3 regions of the Fictibacillus sp. EA-CB0309 genome follow, and region 3 is predicted to be linked to each of the others. Evidence: riboswitches for the same ligand, from Rfam matches in the RefSeq annotation. Region 3 holds a riboswitch; each other region holds the start of a gene.
The links. A riboswitch is a leader RNA that binds a small molecule or an ion and turns the genes downstream of it on or off. The one in region 3 is predicted to bind S-adenosylmethionine.
Positions count from the first base shown of each region.

Region 1: another riboswitch for S-adenosylmethionine. It lies ahead of ACEWFH_RS02110 (LLM class flavin-dependent oxidoreductase); the one in region 3 lies ahead of ACEWFH_RS14590 (2,3-diketo-5-methylthiopentyl-1-phosphate enolase).
Region 2: another riboswitch for S-adenosylmethionine. It lies ahead of ACEWFH_RS11320 (homocysteine synthase); the one in region 3 lies ahead of ACEWFH_RS14590 (2,3-diketo-5-methylthiopentyl-1-phosphate enolase).

Region 1 is NZ_CP169271.1:346,081-353,502, forward strand. It holds gene ACEWFH_RS02095 (oxalate decarboxylase family bicupin) at 1-613, opposite strand, end outside; gene ACEWFH_RS02100 (DUF817 domain-containing protein) at 743-1,525, opposite strand; gene ACEWFH_RS02105 (acyl-CoA dehydrogenase family protein) at 1,652-2,809, opposite strand; SAM riboswitch class I at 3,094-3,204, opposite strand; SAM riboswitch class I at 3,359-3,462, shown strand; partial or broken gene ACEWFH_RS02110 (LLM class flavin-dependent oxidoreductase) at 3,542-4,969, shown strand; gene ACEWFH_RS02115 (MetQ/NlpA family ABC transporter substrate-binding protein) at 5,120-5,806, shown strand; gene ACEWFH_RS02120 (hypothetical protein) at 5,893-6,072, shown strand; gene ACEWFH_RS02125 (GNAT family N-acetyltransferase) at 6,214-6,708, opposite strand; gene ACEWFH_RS02130 (AraC family transcriptional regulator) at 7,243-7,422, shown strand, end outside.
Region 2 is NZ_CP169271.1:2,013,570-2,020,991, forward strand. It holds partial or broken gene gntK (gluconokinase) at 1-163, opposite strand, end outside; gene ACEWFH_RS11310 (GntR family transcriptional regulator) at 207-938, opposite strand; partial or broken gene ACEWFH_RS11315 (IS3 family transposase) at 1,255-1,483, shown strand; gene ACEWFH_RS11320 (homocysteine synthase) at 1,551-2,870, opposite strand; SAM riboswitch class I at 2,993-3,096, opposite strand; gene ACEWFH_RS11325 (sulfite exporter TauE/SafE family protein) at 3,139-4,035, opposite strand; SAM riboswitch class I at 4,248-4,352, shown strand; partial or broken gene ACEWFH_RS11330 (YezD family protein) at 4,440-4,582, shown strand; partial or broken gene ACEWFH_RS11335 (phosphoadenylyl-sulfate reductase) at 4,678-5,390, shown strand; gene sat (sulfate adenylyltransferase) at 5,418-6,614, shown strand; gene cysC (adenylyl-sulfate kinase) at 6,580-7,179, shown strand; partial or broken gene ACEWFH_RS11350 (nitrite/sulfite reductase) at 7,205-7,422, shown strand, end outside.
Region 3 is NZ_CP169271.1:2,610,278-2,617,699, reverse strand. It holds gene ACEWFH_RS14605 (carbon-nitrogen family hydrolase) at 1-558, opposite strand, end outside; partial or broken gene ACEWFH_RS14600 (aminotransferase class I/II-fold pyridoxal phosphate-dependent enzyme) at 665-1,829, shown strand; gene ACEWFH_RS14595 (hypothetical protein) at 1,916-2,038, shown strand; SAM riboswitch class I at 2,130-2,249, shown strand; gene ACEWFH_RS14590 (2,3-diketo-5-methylthiopentyl-1-phosphate enolase) at 2,327-3,568, shown strand; gene ACEWFH_RS14585 (2-hydroxy-3-keto-5-methylthiopentenyl-1-phosphate phosphatase) at 3,565-4,236, shown strand; gene ACEWFH_RS14580 (methylthioribulose 1-phosphate dehydratase) at 4,233-4,898, shown strand; gene ACEWFH_RS14575 (1,2-dihydroxy-3-keto-5-methylthiopentene dioxygenase) at 4,876-5,412, shown strand; gene ACEWFH_RS14570 (AI-2E family transporter) at 5,615-6,334, opposite strand; gene ACEWFH_RS14565 (AI-2E family transporter) at 6,295-6,702, opposite strand; partial or broken gene asnB (asparagine synthase (glutamine-hydrolyzing)) at 6,861-7,422, shown strand, end outside.

The DNA of each region.
Region 1 (7,422 bases), 1.7 Mb from region 3:
GGATGTTAGCAAATGCGCTCTCGGGTATACCGAAGTTTGCTGAAAGAACTTCTTTCGGTGTATGTGCAAACCAATCTGAAATAGAAAATGTACTAAGATCTGAAAAATTTCCATCATCGAATACGAGTAAAAACTCACAGCCTTCTTCAAGTCCTTGAATCGAATGAGGAATGCCAGGAGGGAAGTACCAAAGATCGCCTTCACCAACATCCGCGATAAAATTCCTGCCGTTTTGATCAACCGAAGTAATGCGAGCACGACCTAATATCATATAAGCCCATTCCGCTTCTTGGTGCCAATGCAGTTCCCTCACACCTCCAGGAGTCAAACGCATATTCACACCAGCAAGGGTTTTAGCAATGGGAAGCTCGCGAACGGTAATTTCTCTAGACCAGCCACCATGATTTAACTGCATGTGGGTGTCAGAATAAGAAAATCGTAAGTTCGGAATGGTTCCTGCATCTGTTACAGGAGGGACTAGCATGTCTGGATTTTGTATGTCACGCATAATGTCGCGAGGTCCTAAGTCGGTCGCACCCGCACCATCACTGCGAATCGGCTGAGGAATCTGCATTTGTCTTCGTTGCTGTTGATGTTTAATGTTATTATCCATACGATGAGCTCCTCTCAATAAGAAGGTTCAGACGTCATCTCTGTATTCTTATGGAGAGGACATCTTTAACATGCAGATTTCTTGAGAAGGAGCTTAACAAAGAAAAAACACCTGAAAGCTTCCGCCAGCTTAAAGGTGTTTTGTATGTGTAAAAATATCGTCTTGGTGGCTTTTAATGCGTTTTAATTGTGCAACGATAATGATACTGATGATCACGAGCAAGAACCAGGAGCTGATCTTACCAATATGAACGAGTGACCAAGAAGCTTCCTGATTGGGATACTGCCAGGCTCCAAGAAATGTTGTAATGTTTTCTGCGATCCAGATAAAAAATCCAATCAACAGAAAAGAAAGAAGGATCGGCATTTTATAAACACGTTCGTTGATCGTATAATGAACAACTGTCTTATAAAAGATAGGAAATAAAAGCAAAATCAGAACCCATCTAGCATCGAACAAGTAATGATGGGTAAAAAAGTTTAAATAAATCAGTACACAAATTCCAAAAGAAAAGAGAGGATTCGGCCAACCCTTAATCTGAAGATCTAACCTCCGCCAGCTCTGACAAATATAGCTTGCAACACTAGCATACATAAAACCGCTGTAAAGAGGTACTCCGTAAATTTTAGAATATGCCTCTTCAGGATAGCTCCAAGACCCCATATGAACTTTAAATAATTCTAGAGCCAGACCGATTAAGTGAAAGACACAGATGACTTTTAATTCATCTATCGTTTCAAGTTTCGTTACGATCATCGCAACCTGTGTTAAGAGACAAAGAAGGAGTATGAAATCGTATCGAGGGATGAACGGAATGCTGACGAATTTTGAAAGAGCTAACGCACCAAAGATGATGACTGGAAAGATGCAAGAAAGTGCTTGTAAATAAGTGAATTGAAGAAGCGCCCTCATGAGTAAACCACCTTTTGTGAATTGATTAATATGGAAATATATTGTATCCATAATAACCTATGGTGATCTAAAACTCATCATACAAAAAAATATTGAGTTTATCATGAATCTGTCAGTTGACTTCTTTTATTTAAGCGCTGCATCCGCTAACGAATAGACGATGGCATCATCTGTTGGCGGATTATGAAGACCGGCTCTTACATCTCGGAAGTGCCGCTGAAGCGGATTTTGCACAGAAAGACTTCTAGCACCAACGATTCTCATCGCGAGATCAACAACTCTATTTGCGCTGTTTGTTACAGAGTGCTTAACAGCAGCGAGTTCGGTACCTAGATTATGACGTTGTTCAGGGTGGTTTACCCATTTTTCAGCAACGGCGTGAAGGATCGTTCTTGCTTGAAATAACTCAAGTTCTATCTTGCCAATCTTTCTTCTCACTTCTGGTACTTCTGAGATAGGTCCTGATAAGGTGTTAGGGCTATACTCTGATGCAAATTCAATCGCGTAATTCCGCGCTCCTCTTGCGATGCCTAGGTATACAGCAGGAACTTGAAGATACCAGCCTTTAGGAATAATGTTCTTCCCGTCTTCTATGACAAGAAGATTTTCCTCGGGTACATAAACGTCTTTTAAAAGGAGATCATCACTTTTTGTTCCTCTCATAGAGATGCTGTCCCATGTTTCTTTTACAAAAACCCCTTTTTCCCGATGATTCACTAAGAAAAATCCTTTATGGTTGGTTTCAGAAATGGTAGCAGTAATGACCGAGAAATCAAGGGCTTCTGCCATAGAAGTAAAAGCTTTGCTTCCGTTTATCAGCCATCCGTCTGCTTTCTTAACTGCTGTTGTAGTAGGAATACCCCCTCGAGACGGACTTCCTGTCGCACGCTCTGTTTGTGCCAAATTAATGAGTGCTTTTTGTTCAACAATTTTCCGGCTAAGATCAGCGAACGCGTTTCCATTCCAATGACGATTTTCTGCCGCCTCTAAAAGAGTACCCAAATGCCACCCAAGAGAAAGGGCAGTAGGTGCATCTCCCTCAGCTAAGTGCTCTTGTATAGTTAAGAATTCAACTAGATTTAACCCTTTACCACCATATTCTTGTGGAATGGTAAGAGAAAGAAAGTCATGTTTCTTAAGATCTTGAAAGTTTTCATAAGGAAAAACGCCTTCTCGATCTACAAATTCTGCCCGTTTCTTGAAAACTTCTTTTAGTGCTAGTGCGGTATTTATCGCTTCTTCAAAACTATCTTTTTGGATGGTTTTTCTCAAAGGTATGCTCATGGTTCCCTCCTATAGTTTTTTCAGTAAGTTGTTTATGTCTGGATGGTTCTTAAAAACTTCATTGTCTTGTTGGTTGGAGTGTAAGGTGCGAGACTCCTGCGGGACGAGTGGGCAGGTGAGACACTTACCGGTGCGAAGCGCGAAGTGGCTCACCGCACGCCCCGCGGAAAGCGAAGCAACCTGAAACGGAAACCAACCGCCCACAAAGACTGCAAAGGATAAACAAACAAAAAAGCCCTCTTTCAAAGACGAAAGAGGACGTAGATTCCATGTGCTAACACGCTCTCTCATCTATCAGACATTCAAAAACATCTGCTGGAATTAGCACCTTTCTTTTAATAAAAGCGGTTGCTGCAGGATCGTAGGACCAGTTCCTCCCTGACTCTTGATAAGATACAATATTTAATTATTAGTCACCACTATAGAGGATAAAGCAAACCGCTGTCAACTAAAAACTGATTGTTAAGAAAATTATTTTATTTCTCTAAATTCCATTGACAGGCTATTTGTATTCCTGTATATTTCGTTACTAAATTGAATATCATCGATTTCTTATCGAGAGAGGTGGAGGGACTGGCCCTTTGAAGCCTCGGCAACAACTATTTTTAGTACTGTGCCAATTCCAGCAAGCGCAATGGCTTGAAAGATAAGAGGAGACCTATACGTATGTTTATTTCACGTATTTTTAAACCTCTTCTTAATTTTGAAGAGGTTTTTTTATTTTCTCTTGGGATGGGTACAAAAAAATTCTATGTAACGGAGGAAACAATTTTGAGTAAAGAAATATTGTTTAACGCGTTTGAGATGACAAGTGCTATGCATAATTCTCATGGCCTTTGGAAGCACCCGGAGAACAAGAGACATAGAAACTATAAGGATCTGGATTATTGGATTGAATACGCAAAACTTCTAGAGAAAGGAAAGTTTGATGCTGTGTTTTTTGCAGATGTACTTGGCATATATGACGTGTATAAAAAAGCAAGCATCCTTCGGTCCGTGATGGACTGCAAGTGCCGCTGAATGATCCAGCGCTTCTTATATCTGCAATGGCGAGTGTTACAGAAAATCTATCTTTTGCGGTTACGGTTAGTACTACGTATGAACAGCCTTTTGGCAACGCGAGACGCTTTTCTACTCTTGATCACTTAACAAAAGGCCGGATTGCTTGGAATGTGGTCACGTCTTACTTACCGAATGCTGCGAGGAATTTTGGTTTGGAGAATATGATCAAACATGATGAGAGGTACAACATCGCTGATGAATATTTAGAGGTGTCATACAAGCTTTGGGAAAACAGCTGGGAAGATGATGCTTTTATTGAGGACCATGAAACCAATACGCTTGTTGATCCTGAGAAAGTTCATGAGATCAATCACGAAGGACAATATTTCAAAGTTGAAGGACCGCATTTAAGCGAACCATCACTGCAAAGAACGCCAGTCATCTATCAAGCAGGAACATCAGAGCGGGGGCGAGATTTCGCAGCAAAGCATGCAGAGTGCATCTTCGTAGGCGGCCCTACACCACAAAGAATCCGCTATTATGCGGACGACATCCGAGAGCGGGCAAAAAACATGGACGGAACCCAGAAAACATCAAAATCTTTTCATTCTTAAACGTGGTGGTCGGAGTAACAACTGAGGAAGCAGAAGAAAAGTTTAAAGCATATGCAAGCGTTTGGAGTGCCGATGCTGCAAAAGCACAATACGGCGCAAGCGGCTATGATATTGCTGAATATGAAGGGTTAGATCCTGACCTTCCTTTTGGATACAACAAATCAACAGAAGGCGGACATTATAAAGCAGCTATGCTTACAACCGATGCGCCTAAACCGCTCACGGTAGGAGAAGTCTTAAATCGTTTTGAGTCACCGGACAGAGGAAGTTTTATCGTCGGCAACCCAGAAGAAGTAGCAGATGGCATCCAAGCGCAGTTTGAAGAGTCTGGAGTGGATGGGTTCAACCTAAATCATCTTGTAACACCAGGCGATTTAGAATCTTTTGTGGAGTTGGTTGTACCCGTTCTTCAAGAGAGAGGACTTTACAAAAAGATTACAAAAAAGGTACGCTCCGAGAAAAATTATTTTCTCAAGGGGAGCCTCTATTGCCAAAAGACCATCCGGCGGCAAAATTCAGACGAGCTTCTGCGGAAAGTAAATAATTAGAAGAGTGGGGAGAGAGACAAATTGAAGAGATATCCATTAATTTTAATTGTAGCGATCTTGATTAGCGTACTGCTAACGGGTTGTGGTGCATCAGGAGAAGATGAAAAAAGGAAATTACATTAGGTGCCACCGTTCCATACAGTGACATGCTTGAAAAAGGGGTAAAACCTTATCTTGAGAAAAAGGGATACACCGTTGAAGTAAAAGAATTCAATGATTATGTACAACCAAATATTTCATTGAAAAGCGGATCATTGGACGCAAACCTTTTTCAGCATAAAGTTTATATGGACGCATTTGGAGCAGAGAATAATATGAAACTCGCTTCTGTGATTACAGTGCCCACTGCACCGATCGGCATTTACTCAAAGAAATACAAATCATTAGATGAAATAAAGCCTGGAAGCACGGTTACCTTAGCGAATGATCCAACTAACTTAGCGAGAGGATTGACCGTACTAAGAGATAACGGCTTAATTGAGATTGATGGTTCTGCAAATCCTTTAAAAGTATCTGAAAAAGACGTTACAAAAAATCCAAAGAACCTTAAATTTCAACCCGTAGAAGCTGCACAAACACCTCGAACGCTAGACTCGGTAGATTTGGCAGCAGTAAACGGAAACTTTGCCCTCTCTTCAGGACTGGACCTGAAGGATGCCCTTGTTAAAGACAAACTGCCTGAGGAAATCATTAATCGAATCGTTGTGCTAGAAAAAGATAAGAATTCGAAGCTCGCTAAAGATCTTAAAGCTGCAGTAGAATCAGATGACTTTAGAAAAGTCATACAGAGTGAATTTGAAGAGTTTCATAAGCCGGAATGGATGAGTAAATAAATAGATAAAATATCTTGTCCAATAGCCGTTACCAACTCTCTTATATTTTCATAGAATATCCTATGTTGATTTAAGGGGGATTACGATTGAATAACTGCCCGCACTGCGGCCTTTTTCGATACGATTTAAGCGGATGCATCTGCTCAGATCAAGACTATAATAGTGATTGGAATAAAAGATATATAGATGAGATCTTCAACACGAATAATGGTCACACAAGAGCACCTAAAAAGGTGAGAAGACAACAGAATCTATCAGATCTGTAAAAACAAAAGACTTATCTATTCTTTCTAAAATAATATTAGCTGACTCAATGGTATTGTCTAGTACAAATCATGAGTCAGCTTTTTACGTTCAATGAAAAAAGCAGACCTCTTTTAGACGAAGTCTGCTGATTTCTGTCACACTTATGGACGAAGTGACGGTGGAGTATTCAACTTTCTTACATTTGAAGAAGAACGAACACGTGGTAATGAATTAGAGTTAGAAGTGCCAAGTTCCTTTTGGATAACGATACTTGAACCGATTTGTCCTTGTACCTTAAATCCCCAATGCAAAAACACTTTTAGTGCATCGGTGTTGCCTTCGTCCACTGTACCAAAAACAGTCTGGATGCCTTGTTTCAATAAGTGGTTTTCAAAGACTGGAAGAAAGGAGCTGGCTATTCCTTTTCCTTGATGCTTTGTATCTAACACAACATAATCTACAAAAATCATATTTCCAATTCTAAACCGATAACAAACAAAACCCGCAATGCGGTCATTGCTATCACAGACAACCATTACTTCATTGGCCATTTTTAGAATCGTCTCTATTACTTCTCTGCGGACTTGAAAGTTACTAACTACCAGATCAACTAATAAAGGATCGTCTTTACCAGGAACCCGTTTACGAATATACAAATATATTCCCCCTTGTATTACTTTGCGAAGGGAAGATAGTAATGAAAAATAGAAAAAGATATTCTTTTATATTGATGGTGCAAGTGCTGCAACTGCTATTAGATCATAAAAAATCCCCCATGCTTTTACTATATGTGCTTGTCCTTGAAAAGGTTTGGATATCGTCCTATCTCTAGCTAAAAAGGCTATCGAACAAAAGTAAAAAGCAAAAGCCGGGGAGATCCCCGGCTTTCCTAGCATTTTTCTCATTATGCTGGTCTTTTCTTACAAGATTTCTTTCTTTTCTTTGGACCAAAAAGGCTTTGTAATAATCCGTTCACTATAGACACCCCTTCTATAAGCGAACTACAGAGAAGAGGTCAATGATTATTGTTTCTTCTCTATCATATCTTACGCAAGCTTGTCTCAGATGCTTGGACAAATAACGATTTTAGAAAAAATGGATTCCAGAAAAAAACACACTTACAAGTAATAATAGAATTTCGTATATACTTTAAGGATGAGACCTTGCGTACAAAAAAGGGGAATTTCTAGATGACTTATGAGAAAGAACAGCGAAAACATATTTTTAGAGTGTTAGATTATATCGAGCAGCATATACAGGATCCTCTTTCATTAGAAAAAATGGCCAGCATTTCTACATATTCACCTTTTCACTTTCAAAGGATGTTTAAAGCTATTGTTGGTGAAACGCCAGCTGCTTATGTAAAGAGA
Region 2 (7,422 bases), 600 kb from region 3:
GGGTTTGCAAAACAGTTTGAAAAATTTGTTCAGGATCTTGAACAGCTGTTGAAATATCAGGCGTATGAAGCGGATAACCGATATTCTCTTGTGCAACCACCTCACCATTTTCACTGAATAAAACAGCTTTCGTGCTCGTGGTACCGATGTCGACTCCTACCATATAGCTTTTTCTTTGCTGTGTACCGTCGATATCTAACATTTATTTACTCCTTTTCTTGCTCCCGTGCTCTTGATAGCATTTGTTGTGACATCCATAGATCATCTACTTTTCCTTGTACGTCATCAAAGTTTTGATGCAGAGATTGAATCATGATGTCTCTGTTTTTTGTGGAAATCGCATCAATATAAAGTTCATGGTTTTTCACGATACGGGATAGATCGTCGTACTTTTCATTAAAATGCATGCGCATCGATAATAGAATGAAACTTTCCATTACTGGTTTTGTGTTACTCCAGATCATCGTAATGTAGGAGTGATCGATGGCCCTAATGATGGTTTCATGAAATAAGACATCCTGAAAGGCGAACTCATCAGCGTCTTTGTACTTGATGGCAATTTGCATCATTTCTAAGATCTTGTTGAGCTCTCTCTCTAATTCGGTTGTGTCAATCTTGACTAGACGTTCAAACACGAATGTTTCAATAAGTAGTCGAACATCGTAGATCTCTTCAACTTCTTTTTCTGTTATTCCAGTGACGACTGCACCCATGCGTTCTAATCGAATAAGATTTTCGTTTGCAAGAACTTTTAATGCTTCACGAATAGGTGAGCGGCTTACATTATATTCAGCAGCTAATTTATTTTCAGATAATATGGTACCGCTTTCAATAAGTCCCGAAATGATTCTCATTCTTAGCTCGCATGTTACACGTTCACCGGTTGAGGCTTTAGATAACCATTTTGCAGGATAAAGAGAATCCTTTGATTCGTTCAATAAAATAACCTCCTTTGAGAAGAACGAGTATACTTGTATACAAGTATTATAGTACATGCTTTCTAAAATGCAAGCGCTTTATATTAATGAATGATTCAATGAAGGATGGTAAATTATGTGAGGCTATCGGTTACGATGTTCATTGTATAGGGGGTATATGAGGTTTTAGCGGTATAAATGGTGGATGTATCGGTGGGGTTAGATTTAGTGGTGAAGTTCAAGGATTTATAAGCAAGAGAGTAATAATTATAGGCTGTTTTTGTAAACTTTGTTGTTATTGGAAGTGGTTGATTTCCAGGATTGATAAAGCACAGATACACAAAGTATGTCACGCATAGGTCGATGTATAGATAATGGACCGATGGAATCCTTCTGGGGATCGCTCAAATCCGAAAAGTATTATTTACATAAGTATGAGACATTTGAAGACCCATCTCTAGCGATTGATGAGTATATCCATTTTTATAATTATGAATAATTATGAAAGATATCAAAAACGACTAAACGGCCTCAGCCCTCTAGAATATAGAGCTGAAGCCGCTTAATAAGTTTTTATTATTTCCACTGTCTACTTGACGGGGTGCAGTTCAAATGCTCTGAGCTGTTTTAACCTTACAATCCACTCGGAGAAAGAGCGATTGCTTTCAGTGCGTGATCAAGGTCATAGATAAGGTCATCCACTGTTTCAATACCGATTGAAAGGCGGATTAGTTCAGGAGTAACACCTGATTTTCTTTGTTCTTCTTCTGATAACTGCTGGTGCGTTGTGCTAGCAGGGTGGATGATCAGCGATTTCGAATCTCCAACGTTCGCCAGGTGGGAGAAGATGCTTACGTTCTCGATTAATTTTTTACCTTCCTCAACACCGCCTTTAACACCAAACGTAAGAATGGCACCTGCTCCTTTTGGTAAGTATTTTTGAGCTAATTCATAATAAGGACTGCTAGGTAGCCCCGCATAGTTAACCCAGTCAACGGATGGATGGTTTTCTAAAAACTTCGCTACTTTAAGCGTATTTTCAACGTGTCTTTCAATTCGAAGCGCTAACGTTTCTAGTCCTTGGATGAATAAGAACGAGTTGAAAGGTGCGATGGAAGATCCTAAGTCACGCAGCAGCTGCACGCGAGCTTTTAAAATATAAGCAAGTGGACCGAATGCTTCGGTGTACACGATTCCTTTATAGCTTGGATCGGGCTCAGTCAGGCCTGGGAACTTTCCGTTGCTCCAATCAAACTTTCCAGAATCAACGATCACACCACCGACTGATGTTCCGTGACCACCAATAAATTTCGTTGCAGAGTGAACAACTATATCGGCACCGTGCTCAATTGGACGGCACAGGTAAGGAGTGGCTAGTGTATTATCTACAATAAGCGGAACACCCGCTTCATGGGCGATATCAGCAATCGCTTGAATATCTGCCACATCAATTTTTGGATTACCGATCGTCTCGATGTATACTGCTTTTGTTTTTTCCGTAATGGCATCTTTAAACGATTGAAGATTATCGATCTCCGCAAATTGTGTTTGGATGCCGAGTTTTGGAAGTGTTACAGAGAAAAGATTATACGTACCACCATAAAGGGAAGTGGAAGCGACGATCTCATCGCCAGAACCTGCGATATTGAAAATGGCATTTGTGATTGCAGCCTGACCAGAAGCAAGGGCAAGGGCACCAACACCGCCTTCTAATTTAGCGATTGTCTGCTCAAACGCGTCTTGCGTCGGATTCATTAAACGCGTGTAGATGTTCCCGAATTCTTTTAACGCAAATAAGTTAGCAGCATGTTCCGTAGAGTTGAACTGATAAGAAGTAGTTTGGTAAATCGGTACTGCTCGCGCTCCAGTTGTCGGATCTACTTTTTGTCCTTCATGCAGTGAAATTGTCTCAAATCCAAATTGTCTTTCTTCGTTTTTTGCTTGTTCGCTCATTTTCAAATCTCTCCTCAACATTTTTTAATTTTTTGGGCATCCAATTTGAATTCAGATTCAACTTATCCAACAAAAAAGACCTCTTCCAAAAGAAGAGGTCCCGATGATTTCACACGATCGAAGTCTCATCTTTCAGAACGTTAATGTTCTGCTGAAATTAGCACCATGCGTGTACGCTGGTTGCCGGGCTTCATAGGGTCAGTCCCTCCGCCTCTCTGGATAAGAAGATTTGAATATTGAATTAAGATTTATAATACATAGCTCATAATCAATAGTCAACAGAATTTTTTAAAAATTTCGTATTTTTATTTTTGGGGTTGCTTTTTACAGCATAGATTACGCCAACAGCCCAAAAGGCTGCAAGAACAAAGTAGATTGAGAACATCGTATCGGAAGACAGTCCAACAGTAAGAAGGAGTGTTCGAATATTGGTGATGATGATTAATCCTCCCACTAGAACTCCTAAGATATGTGAGGGGATCAAGCGGACAAGCCAAGCTGCGATTGGAGCAGCGATCACTCCGCCGGCCATGAGCGCACCTACCCAAAGCCATTCGACTTGTTCCCACCCGAGTGAGATAAAGAAACCGATAGAAGCTGACACAGCTACAGCAAATTCACTTGTATCGACTGATCCAATCACTTTTCTTGTTTTCATATCTTGCTTTGCCATTAAGACAGGAGTCGTGACAGGACCCCATCCGCCGCCACCCGTTGCATCTAAAAATCCAGCTAACAAACCAAGCGGCAATAGTTGTTTTTTTGTAAAAGGCTTGCTAGTAGCTGCCCGTTTTTCACCAAGCTTAAAAAGAAAACGATACAGAATATAGACACCTAGCAAAATAAGAAAGATTGAAATATAGGGCTTTACTACATCTCCAGGAAGACTGCTTAAAAAACAAGCTCCAACAAAAGCACCAATGGAACCTGGTAGTATTAAACGAAGAACAACCTGACGATCAACATTTCCAAACTTAATGTGAGATATTCCTGAGGCAGCGGTCGTTACGACTTCTGCTAAGTGGACAGAAGCTGATGCAGCCGCTGGGGCTATACCCGCTACTAAGAGCAATGAAGTGGAAGTTACTCCATATGCCATTCCAAGTGAACCGTCGATCAATTGTGCAACAAGTCCGATAAGAGCTAGAACAATTAACTTTTTCATACTTTTCCTCCTCAAAATAAAAAGGCCCTTAACAAGTGATGTTAAGAGCCTTCGGTTTTCCGATCAGCGATGCGGATGAAATTTTAGTTATTACTATATGTTCCAAAAAGACAAAATGTCAACTGTTTGTTTAAATATTTTGTAAAAAAAGAAAAATTAAAAAATAGGTCTTGATATCCGCTTCAGATGTGATATGATTTTTAAAAATTAAACTCTTATCAAGAGTGGTGAAGGGATCTGGCCCGATGAAACCCGGCAACCTGCAATCGTAAGGTGCTAACTCCAGCAGAATGTTTTTACATTTTGGAAGATAAGGTAATACGTTTACCTCCACTATCTTTCCGAAATGGGAAGGTTTTTTTGTTTTTATAAGAGATATTTGACTTAAAAAGGGAGGCAGTGGAGTGGCGAACGAAAATAGTGCAAACGATTTTCTTCCTCAGCTTGAAAAAATGCTGAGCAGTATCAAATTTGGATCAATCACATTAATCGTACAAGATGGAAAAGTAATTCAGCTCGAAAAAACGAGAAGGTAAGAATTAAATAGCTCGCTGACTAGAAAACTAGAGGCGGTTTTAACGAATGGGCAGTGTCCTAAAAACGTTAAAGCCGCTTTTTTAATGGCAAGAAGGAGGTAACAAATTGCTAACGTACGAAACATGGGACAACAAAACCCGTGAATTTAACAGTGATAACCCTACAAAAGGTGCACTGCATGTTTTGAAGTGGGCTTATGAAACATATGAAGATGATTTGGTTTACGCGTGCAGCTTCGGAATTGAAGGAAGCGTCCTTGTTGATCTTGTTCATCAAATAAAGCCTGATGCTCAAATTGTTTTTCTTGATACGCATCTGCATTTTCAAGAAACGTATGAAGTTATTGAAGCAGCGAAGAAAAGATATCCATCTCTTCAGATCAAGTTAAAGACTCCCGCTTTATCTCTTGAAGAACAGGTGAGTAAGTACGGTGAAGAGCTTTGGAAATTGAATCCGAATCAATGCTGCAACATTAGAAAAGTGATCCCTTTAGAAGAAGAACTGAACGGAGTAACAGCCTGGCTTTCTGGCCTCCGCCGTGAACAATCACCTACCCGCCAAAACACACAATTTGTTAATCGGGATGGGCGATTTAAAAGCATTAAGATTTGCCCGCTTATTCACTGGACTTGGAAAGACATTTGGCGTTACGCACACAAAAATAATTTGCCGTACAACAAACTTCACGATAATGGCTATCCCAGTATAGGTTGTGAGCCATGTACACAGGCTGCACTAAACGCAGATGACCTTCGTTCTGGACGTTGGTCTGGTTTAGGAAACTAGAATGTGGCCTTCATCAAAATGAAAGCCAATAAAGAGAAATTTAGGAGGAGAGAAACGTAATGAGTACAATTCAGCCCCACGGAGGAAAATTAATCAGCCGTTATCAGCCAGAGACACCTTATCACCACATACAAAAAGAAATCACTCTCGATGCGACAGCACTTAGCGACCTTGAATTAATAGCTATAGGAGCATATAGCCCTTTAACAGGATTTTTAAATCAAGAAGACTATCAATCTGTTGTTCATGACATCAGGCTAAGTGATGGAACAGTTTGGAGTCTTCCGATCACGTTACCGGTGAATCGTGAAACAGCTGAAGGACTAAGGGCAGGTGAAGAAGTTCGGTTAACGTACGAAGGAGAAACTTACGGAATCCTGCAGGTTGGAGATATCTATACTCCTATTAAGCAAATAGAGGCAGAGAAAGTCTACAAAACTACTGATAACGATCACCCTGGTGTAAAGAAATTGCTAGAGCGTCCTTCTGTATACGTAGGCGGAGACATCACGCTCGTTAAACGTCCTCTGAAAAAGGAATTCAAAGCCTATCATCTCGATCCTAGTGAAACGAGAAAGACGTTTAGTGATTTGGGATGGAAAACAGTAGTAGGCTTTCAAACGAGAAATCCAGTTCACCGTGCACATGAATATATCCAAAAAACAGCGCTTGAAACGGTGGATGGCCTCTTCTTAAATCCGCTCGTCGGTGAAACGAAATCAGATGATATACCAGCTGATGTTCGTATGGAAAGCTATCATGTCCTTTTACAGAATTATTATCCAAGTGACCGTGTCTTCCTAGCTGTTTTTCCAGCCGCAATGCGCTATGCAGGTCCACGTGAAGCGATTTTTCACGCTCTCGTTAGAAAAAATTATGGCTGTACACATTTTATTGTAGGCCGTGATCATGCAGGCGTCGGAAATTATTACGGGACATATGAAGCACAAGAAATCTTTTCACAGTTTACAGCAGATGAGATCGGCATAACGACACTTTTCTTTGAACATAGCTTTTTCTGTAAAAAATGTGAAGCAATGGCCTCTTCAAAAACGTGTCCTCACACAAGTGAAGATCATGTGATTCTATCTGGAACAAAGGTACGAGAGCTGCTTCGTAATGGTGATTTGCCGCCTAGCACATTTAGCCGTAAAGAAGTAGTAGAAGTCTTAATAAATGGGCTAAGAAAACATGAAGAAAATCACCGAAAAGGAGATTCAAATGAGCAAACCTCACAATATAATTTGGCACGATAGCTCGATTACGAAAGCAGACAGGCAAAGGCAAAATAACCATTCTAGTTTTGTACTTTGGTTTACCGGTCTCTCAGGTTCAGGCAAGTCAACCATTGCGAATGCACTCGCAAAAGAACTGTACGAGCGAAACATTCGTAACTATGTACTGGATGGAGACAACATCCGAAATGGATTAAACCGTGACCTATCGTTTTCAGATGAAGATAGAACGGAAAACATTCGCAGAATCTCAGAAGTTTCTAAGCTGTTTGTTGATAATGGAACGGTTGTGCTGACAGCATTTATCTCTCCATTTTTACAAGATCGCGAGAAGGCAAAGGCAATTGTTTCAGAAGAAGAGTTTATTGAAATCTTTGTGGCATGTCCAATTGAAGAATGTGAGAAAAGAGACCCAAAGGGATTGTACAGCAAAGCACGAAATGGTGAAATTCCTGATTTTACTGGAATTGATTCACCTTACGAAGAACCGGTATCACCTGCTCTTACCATTCATACAAACGAACAAAGCATTACCGAGAGTGTGGAAATCATCTTAAACTATTTGATAAACAGGAAGTTGATTTAACTAACGATAAAGGAGATCGAAAACGATGGCATATGAAAAAGCGTGGGCAGATAATCCGAAGATCAATAAAACAGAACAAAAAAGCTCGTAAAAGATGGCTTAAAAATATTTGAAGATATTCCTCATTACGCAGAAAACGGCTTTTCTTCTATTCCGAAAGAAGAATGGGATAGTTTCAAGTGGGCTGGCCTTTATCTGCAGCGTCCTAAAAAAGACGGATATTTCATGATGAGGGTTAATGTT
Region 3 (7,422 bases):
ACGTGCAATAAGAAGTGCTCTCCAGTGTGTTTGTCTTTGAATCGGCCATTGTGCCGGAACGAATAGTATCTTTGCTCCATTTACAAATGGCGTACGAATCCACTCGGGAAAACGTATGTCATAACAGATCGCAGCAGTTGAAAGATTGCCGTCAATTGTAAACATACTAATGTTTATTCCAGGTGAGATGTATTTCTCTTCTTCCATAAGCGTGATCAGATGAGCTTTTGAATAAGTGCCGATATGCTCTCCGTTTCGGTTGAAGGTAAGTGATGTATTGTATACAGCGTTACCGTCACGATACGCGACAGATCCGCCTACAACATTGATGTTAAGCTCTTTCGATAGTTTGCTTAACCATTTTTTCGCACGATTCCCATTGTAATCACTGATCTCATCTAAGCGAGTTAAGTCATATCCAGTATCCCAAAGTTCTGGCAGTATAATCGTATCAGGATGATGCTCACTTACCGCTTCACGTATTTTATTTTCGATATGTTTATAATTTTTATCTGGATTGCCAAACTGAACATCTACTTGTATACAGGCAATTTTCATAACAGGACCCCCATCGTATAAAAAAGTCTTTACAGAATTTCTTTAAGCGTATAACATAACTGATTAGAATTTCAAGAACATTCAAATTAGACTGGAAGTGATGGAGATGAAACGTTTTGAGCAGGCAGAAGTAATGGGGAAGTTGCCAGAGCAATTTTTCGCAAAGCTTGTAAAAAAAGTATCTCACTATGTAGAACAAGGATATGACGTTATTAATCTTGGACAGGAAACCCCGATCAGCCCACGCCTCAACATATTGTTGAAGCTCTAAAAGAAGGTGCTGACAGACCTGAATTTCATAAATATTCACCGTTTCGCGGACATGGGTTTTTGAAACAGGCTGCTGCAGATTTTTATAAACGAGAATATGGTGTGACGCTAGACCCTGAGAAAGAAGTAGCTGTTCTTTTTGGGGGGAAAGTTGGTTTAGTAGAGTTATCGCAGTGCTATTTAAACCCAGGGGATGTTGCGCTCGTTCCGGACCCAGGATATCCAGACTATTGGTCAGGTGTAGCGATGGCAGGTGCTAAAATGGAGACGATGCCGCTTCGCCAAGAAAACGATTTTTACCCCGTTATGATGAACTTTCTGATTCAGTGCTCGATGAAGCGAAACTTATGTTTTTAAATTACCCGAATAACCCGACAGCTGGAGTAGGCAGTGAAGCATTTTTTGAAGAGACGATCGAAATAGCAAAAAAACATGATATTTTGGTTTGTCATGACTTCGCGTATGGTGCGATCGGATTTGATGGGGATAAACCTATTAGCTTTTTACAAGTTGAAGGAGCAAAGGATGTAGGAATCGAAATTTATACGCTTTCTAAAACGTACAACATGGCAGGATGGCGCGTTGGGTTTGCTGTCGGCAACGAATCTGTTATCGAATCTATTAATCTGCTGCAAGACCATTTTTATGTGAGCTTGTTTGGAGCGGTGCAGCATGCGGCAGCAGAAGCGCTGAATGGATCACAGGAATGTGTGGATGAATTAGTGAAAACTTACGAAAGGCGCCGTAATGCGTTCATCGGCCGTTTGAATGAAAACGGATGGAACGTGGAAGCACCAAAAGGATCGTTCTTCTGCTGGCTTCCGGTTCCAGAAGGATACACATCAGAAACATTCGCAGATTACTTGCTGGAAAAAGCACATGTTGTAGTCGCACCAGGAATCGGATTCGGAAGTGAAGGCGACAAATATGTCCGAGCAGGTCTTTTGACATCAGAAGAACGTTTGATTGAAGCGGCAGATCGAATCACTAAGCTGTTTTAAAAATTTTTTAGAGAAGAATCATTTCTAAAGAATGTTTTAGAGTCGTTTTTTTAAATACCACTTTGACGAGTTGATTGTAGTGTAAGGTGGGAGACTCCTGCGGGACAGGCGGGCAGGTGAGACACTTAAAAGTGAAACGCACAAATGTGGCTCACCGCCTGCCCCGCGGAAAGCGAGCACCTGAAATCAACAGCTTTCACAACTGTTAGAGCTTACTGAAAAGAGTTTTAAAAATTTTGGTTGACAGATTCTTCATGCCCTGTCATAATCACAATTAAAATTATATTCTAACAATTTGCACTCTTATTAAGAGCAGGTGGAGGGACTAGCCCGATGAAACCCGGCAACCATTCAGCTATATAATTTAGCTGAAAACGGTGCTAATTCTTGCAGCCTTATAATTAGGCTGAGAGATAAGAGGAAGCGGAACTGTCGATATTATGACGCCTCTTCCTCGTGAAGGGGCTTTTTGTGTGTCTGAAAGGAGTTAAACCAACATGAGTAAAATTACAGCGACGTATTTGGTACATGACAAAAAAGGAAATCTAGAGAAAAAAGCAGAAGGAATCGCGCTAGGCCTGACTGTTGGATCCTGGACAGACCTTCCTCAGCTCGAGCGGGATCAGCTTTTAAAACATAAAGGAATTGTAGAAGAAGTGACTGAACTTCCTGAGGATTCAGCTGCTGATCAGTATTTAGGCAGCAAGAGAACACGTGGATTGTTAAAAATCTCGTATCCTTCAGCCAACTTTTCTAACGATCTACCGGCCATCCTCACAACCGTTTTCGGTAAGCTTTCTTTAGACGGTGAGATCAAGCTCGTAGATTTAGAATTTGATAAACAGCTAGAACAAAGTTTTCTGGGTCCGAAATACGGTATTTCAGGCATAAGAGATATTCTTGGTGTTCATGATCGCCCTCTTGTAATGAGCATATTTAAAGGAGTTCTTGGAAAGGATCTTTCGTTCTTCGAGCAGCAATTATATGAGCAGGCTTTAGGCGGAGTAGACCTTGTGAAAGATGATGAAATTCTGTTTGAAAATCACCTTACTCCTTTTGAAGAAAGAATCAGAGTGGCTAAAAAAGTATTAGATTCTGTTCACAGTAGAACAGGAGAAAAGACGCTTTATGCGGTAAACCTGACAGGCAGAACAAGTGAACTTCGCGATAAAGCAAGACGTGCAGCAGAATTAGGAGCAAATGCTTTATTGTTTAACGTTTTGTCCTACGGTCCTGACGTCCTGCAAGAATTGGCAGAGGATAAAGAAATTCCGCTTCCAATTATGGCGCATCCCGCATTATCGGGAGCGATCGGATCATCTTCTCTTTACGGAATTGGGTATTCAGTTTTGCTAGGAAAACTGCTTCGTTATGCAGGAGCCGACCTGGTACTGTTCCCATCTCCATATGGAAGTGTGGCGCTTGATCGCCATGAAACGTTAAGCATTGCAGAGGCATTGACGACAGATGATATTACACTGAAAAAGTCATTCCCGGTACCATCAGCAGGGATCCACCCAGGTTTAACGCCGGTTTTATATAATGACTTCGGTGTAGACAGCGTGATCAACGCAGGTGGGGGAATTCATGGGCATCCAGATGGAGCAGCAGGTGGTGCACGAGCATTCCGCCAAGCTGTAGATGCCGTTGTGAAAGGTGAAGACTTTGATCATTATGCTGAGAAACACCCTGAACTACAAAAAGCCCTAGAGCTTTGGGGCGGGGTGCCGGTAAAATGACAACCTATCAATCTGTAATCTTTTGTGATTTTGATGGGACAGTCACCGAAAAGGATAACATCGTCGCGATCATGGAGGAATTTTCACCTGAGGGCTGGCAGCCAATCGTGCAGGAAATTCTAAGCGAAAATATCTCGATCCGTGAAGGGGTCGGAAAGATGTTTTCCAGAATTTCTTCAGATAAAAAGCAGGAAATCATCGAATTCGTATTAACCCGTTCCAAGATTAGAGACGGCTTTCAGGAGTTTATTAATTTTACGAAAGAGGAAAATATTCCGCTTTATATCGTAAGCGGCGGCATTGATTTTTTTGTTCATCCAGTCTTGGAAAATAAAATCGAGCCTGAACACATTATTTGCAATGCCAGTGACTTTTCCGGCGACACGATAAAAATTCTTTGGCCGAACGCATGTGATAATTTGTGTGATAACGACTGCGGTTGCTGTAAGCCTTCTGTCATTCGTCGATTAGAAGATCAGTTCCATGATGCAGAGAAAATTGTAATCGGCGATTCGATCACCGATCTGCAAGCATCTAAATTGGCTGACGTAGTGTTTGCAAGAGACTATCTGATTGAAAAATGTGAGGAAAATCATATTTCATACACACCTTTTGAAACGTTTCATGACATCATTCATGCATTAGAGAAACGAGGTGTAAAAAGTTGAGTAAACAACAGCGCTGGAATGAGCTTGCGGATGTAAAAGACGAACTCGCTGCCCGAGATTGGTTCCCAGGCACAAGTGGAAACGTATCTATTAAAGTTAGTGACACGCCCCTAGCCTTTTACGTATCAGCAAGCGGAAAAGACAAAACAAAGCGTACATCAGAAGACTTTCTTTTAGTTGATGAGTATGGAAATTCTATCGAAGAAACTAATCTGAGAGCTTCTGCAGAAACAGGTATTCATTGCGAAGTGTATCGATTAACCGATGCTGGCTGCTGTTTGCACGTTCATACAGTGGACAACAACCTAATTTCTGAACTGTATGGAGATAAAGGGGAGATTACATTCCAAGGTCAGGAGCTCATAAAAGCATTCGGGATTTGGGAAGAAGACGGGAAGATTACGGTTCCGATTGTGGAAAACTATGCAGATTTAACAAAGCTCTCTGAAGCCGTTGGTGCGGTAATAAAGCCTGACACGAAAGCTGTACTTATTCGAAATCACGGTATCACCGTATGGGGCAAAAACGCATTCGAAGCGAAGAAACACTTAGAAGCTTTTGAGTTTTTGTTCTCGTATCACATAAAACTGCAAACTCTATCTTTCTTAAATAAAAATAACTCATTTGGAGGCGTAAAAAATGGCACAACTAAGATTTCATGATAACAACGAAAGAATTGAAAACCAAAGTGAAGTAGAAGCTTACCTAAACTCGCAGGAAGTTATTTACGAAAAGTGGGACATTGAGAAACTTCCAGCACACCTGCGTGAGAACTACGCGTTAAGCGACGAGGACAAAGCAGAAGTGATTCAAACTTTCCGTAGCGAAATTGACGATATTTCAGAGCGCAGAGGCTATGTGACTGAAGACGTTATTTCTCTTTCTGACGCAACACCAAACTTAGATGAACTTCTGAAAAATTTCTTGGCAGAACACCACCACACAGATGACGAAGTACGCTTTATCGTTTCAGGACACGGAATTTTTGCCATCGAAGGGCCAAATGGAAGATTCTTTGATGTAGAACTTGAGCCAGGGGACTTGATCTCAGTTCCAGAAAACTTCCGTCATTACTTCACACTGCAAGAAGACCGAAAAGTTGTAGCAGTGCGTATTTTCAAATCAAAAGAAGGCTGGGTTCCGATCTACGATAAAGAGCCACAAGAAGCAAAGTAATGATAATAAAGCATACCTTTTCTTTTTGAAAGGTGTGCTTTTTTATAGAATGTAACCCTATTTCTATAAATCTAGATGACGTCGGAAGCTCGTTCAGCGGCATTTATGCTCGCTGAACGAGCGCCATATGAAATTTATGATTTCAATCCACACAAAAAAGCACCGGTACTACAGCCGGTGCTTTCTCTTATTCTTACTTATCCTATAATTCTTTCGTTCTTCTCAAATTAATCAAACGGTACGTATGCAACGCAATTACTTTTAATACGGCATATACGGGAACGGCTAATATTAATCCGAGTAAACCTCCAAGGCTTCCAGCAACAAGCAAGATCGAAATGATGGTAAGCGGGTGGATGTCGAGCTTTTTACCCATCACTTGAGGTGAGATAACATTTCCTTCGATTTGCTGAGCAATCACCATCACGACAAGTACTTTGATGACCATCGCTGGCGAGTCTACAATTGCTACGATCAGTGCTGGCACAACACCGATGATAGGTCCAAGGAAAGGGATAACATTTGTAAACATAGCGATGATAGCCAGTATAAGAGAGTACTCAATCCCAATCACCAGGTATCCGATGTAAAGCATGGTTCCTACACAAACACTGACTAAGATTTGACCTTGAATATACGAGCTTAACGCAATATCCATATCTTTTAGTATTTTTGTTCCATTATTGCGCTGTCTTTCAGGCAACGTTTGCAGCACCATTTGTGGTGCCTTTTCGCCTTCTTTTAACATGTAATAAAGAATGAACGGAACCGTAACAAAAATCATAATAATGTTCGTAATGATTCCGATAAAGTTTGCGATGTTCGTTCCAATCGTTTGAGCACTGTTGGACAGGTAAGCTGATACTTTATCAGAAATCTCTTTTACATCAAACTGTTCACTTTCCTGAAACGATTTATCCATTCGTTTTGCTGAAGATCATTCAGTTTTGAACGAATAGCGTCAATCAAAGCCGGGGTATTTTCTACTAAATTACTTACCTGTCTTTGCAGGACCGGACCAATGGAATAGAACAATAGTACAAAAAGTCCGATTGCGAGCAAATAAATGAGCAGAATGGATAATACCTTTGGAACATTTCGTTTATGTAAAAACTGAACAACGGGACGGAACAAATAGTAGAGAACACCGCCTAGTAAAAACGGAAAGAATAGCGTTTGTACAAGTACGACGATGGGTCTGAAAATAAAATCAATCTTTGTTCCGACTAAAATAATAAGAAAAATGAGGAGCAAACCGTAACCGATACGAAAAAACTTCGACTGTGGCATCCAATAATCACCTTTATCTTCTGAAATATGTATTCATTATATACAACTTGGAAGAACTTGCACAAATATTTCAGTAACACCCGTACAAGGATGAAAGCATATGCTGAGTAATGGGCATGCGTACTAGAAATGGAGTTTGTACAGAAAGGATGAAACCAATGTGCGGAATAACGGGTTGGGCAGATTGGAATCGTAACCTCATTAATGAAAAGAACATTTTAATTAAAATGGCCACACCATTATCGAAAAGAGGACCAGACGCACTTAATGTTTGGAGCACTACACATGCAGGCTTTGGTCATGCTAGATTAGCCGTTGTAGATATTGAAGGCGGCGTTCAGCCAATGACAAGGTCTAAGAACAAAACAAATTATACACTTTGCTACAACGGTGAATTGTACAACACAGAAGATCTTCGGAAAGAGCTTTTACAGAGAGGCTACCGATTCGAAGGTCATTCTGACACCGAAGTTCTTCTAACAGCCTATATCGAATGGGGAGAAAGCTGTATTGAAAAATTCAACGGAATCTTTGCGTTCGGCATCTGGGATGAAGAGAAACAAAGCTTATTTGTCGCACGTGACCGTCTAGGAGTAAAGCCGTTCTTTTACACAGAACAAGGCGGCATGTTTCTGTTTGCTTCTGAAATTAAATCGATTTTAGCTCATCCTGAAATCAAGGCTGAAGTTGACCGGGAAGGATTGCAGGAAGTTTTCGGCC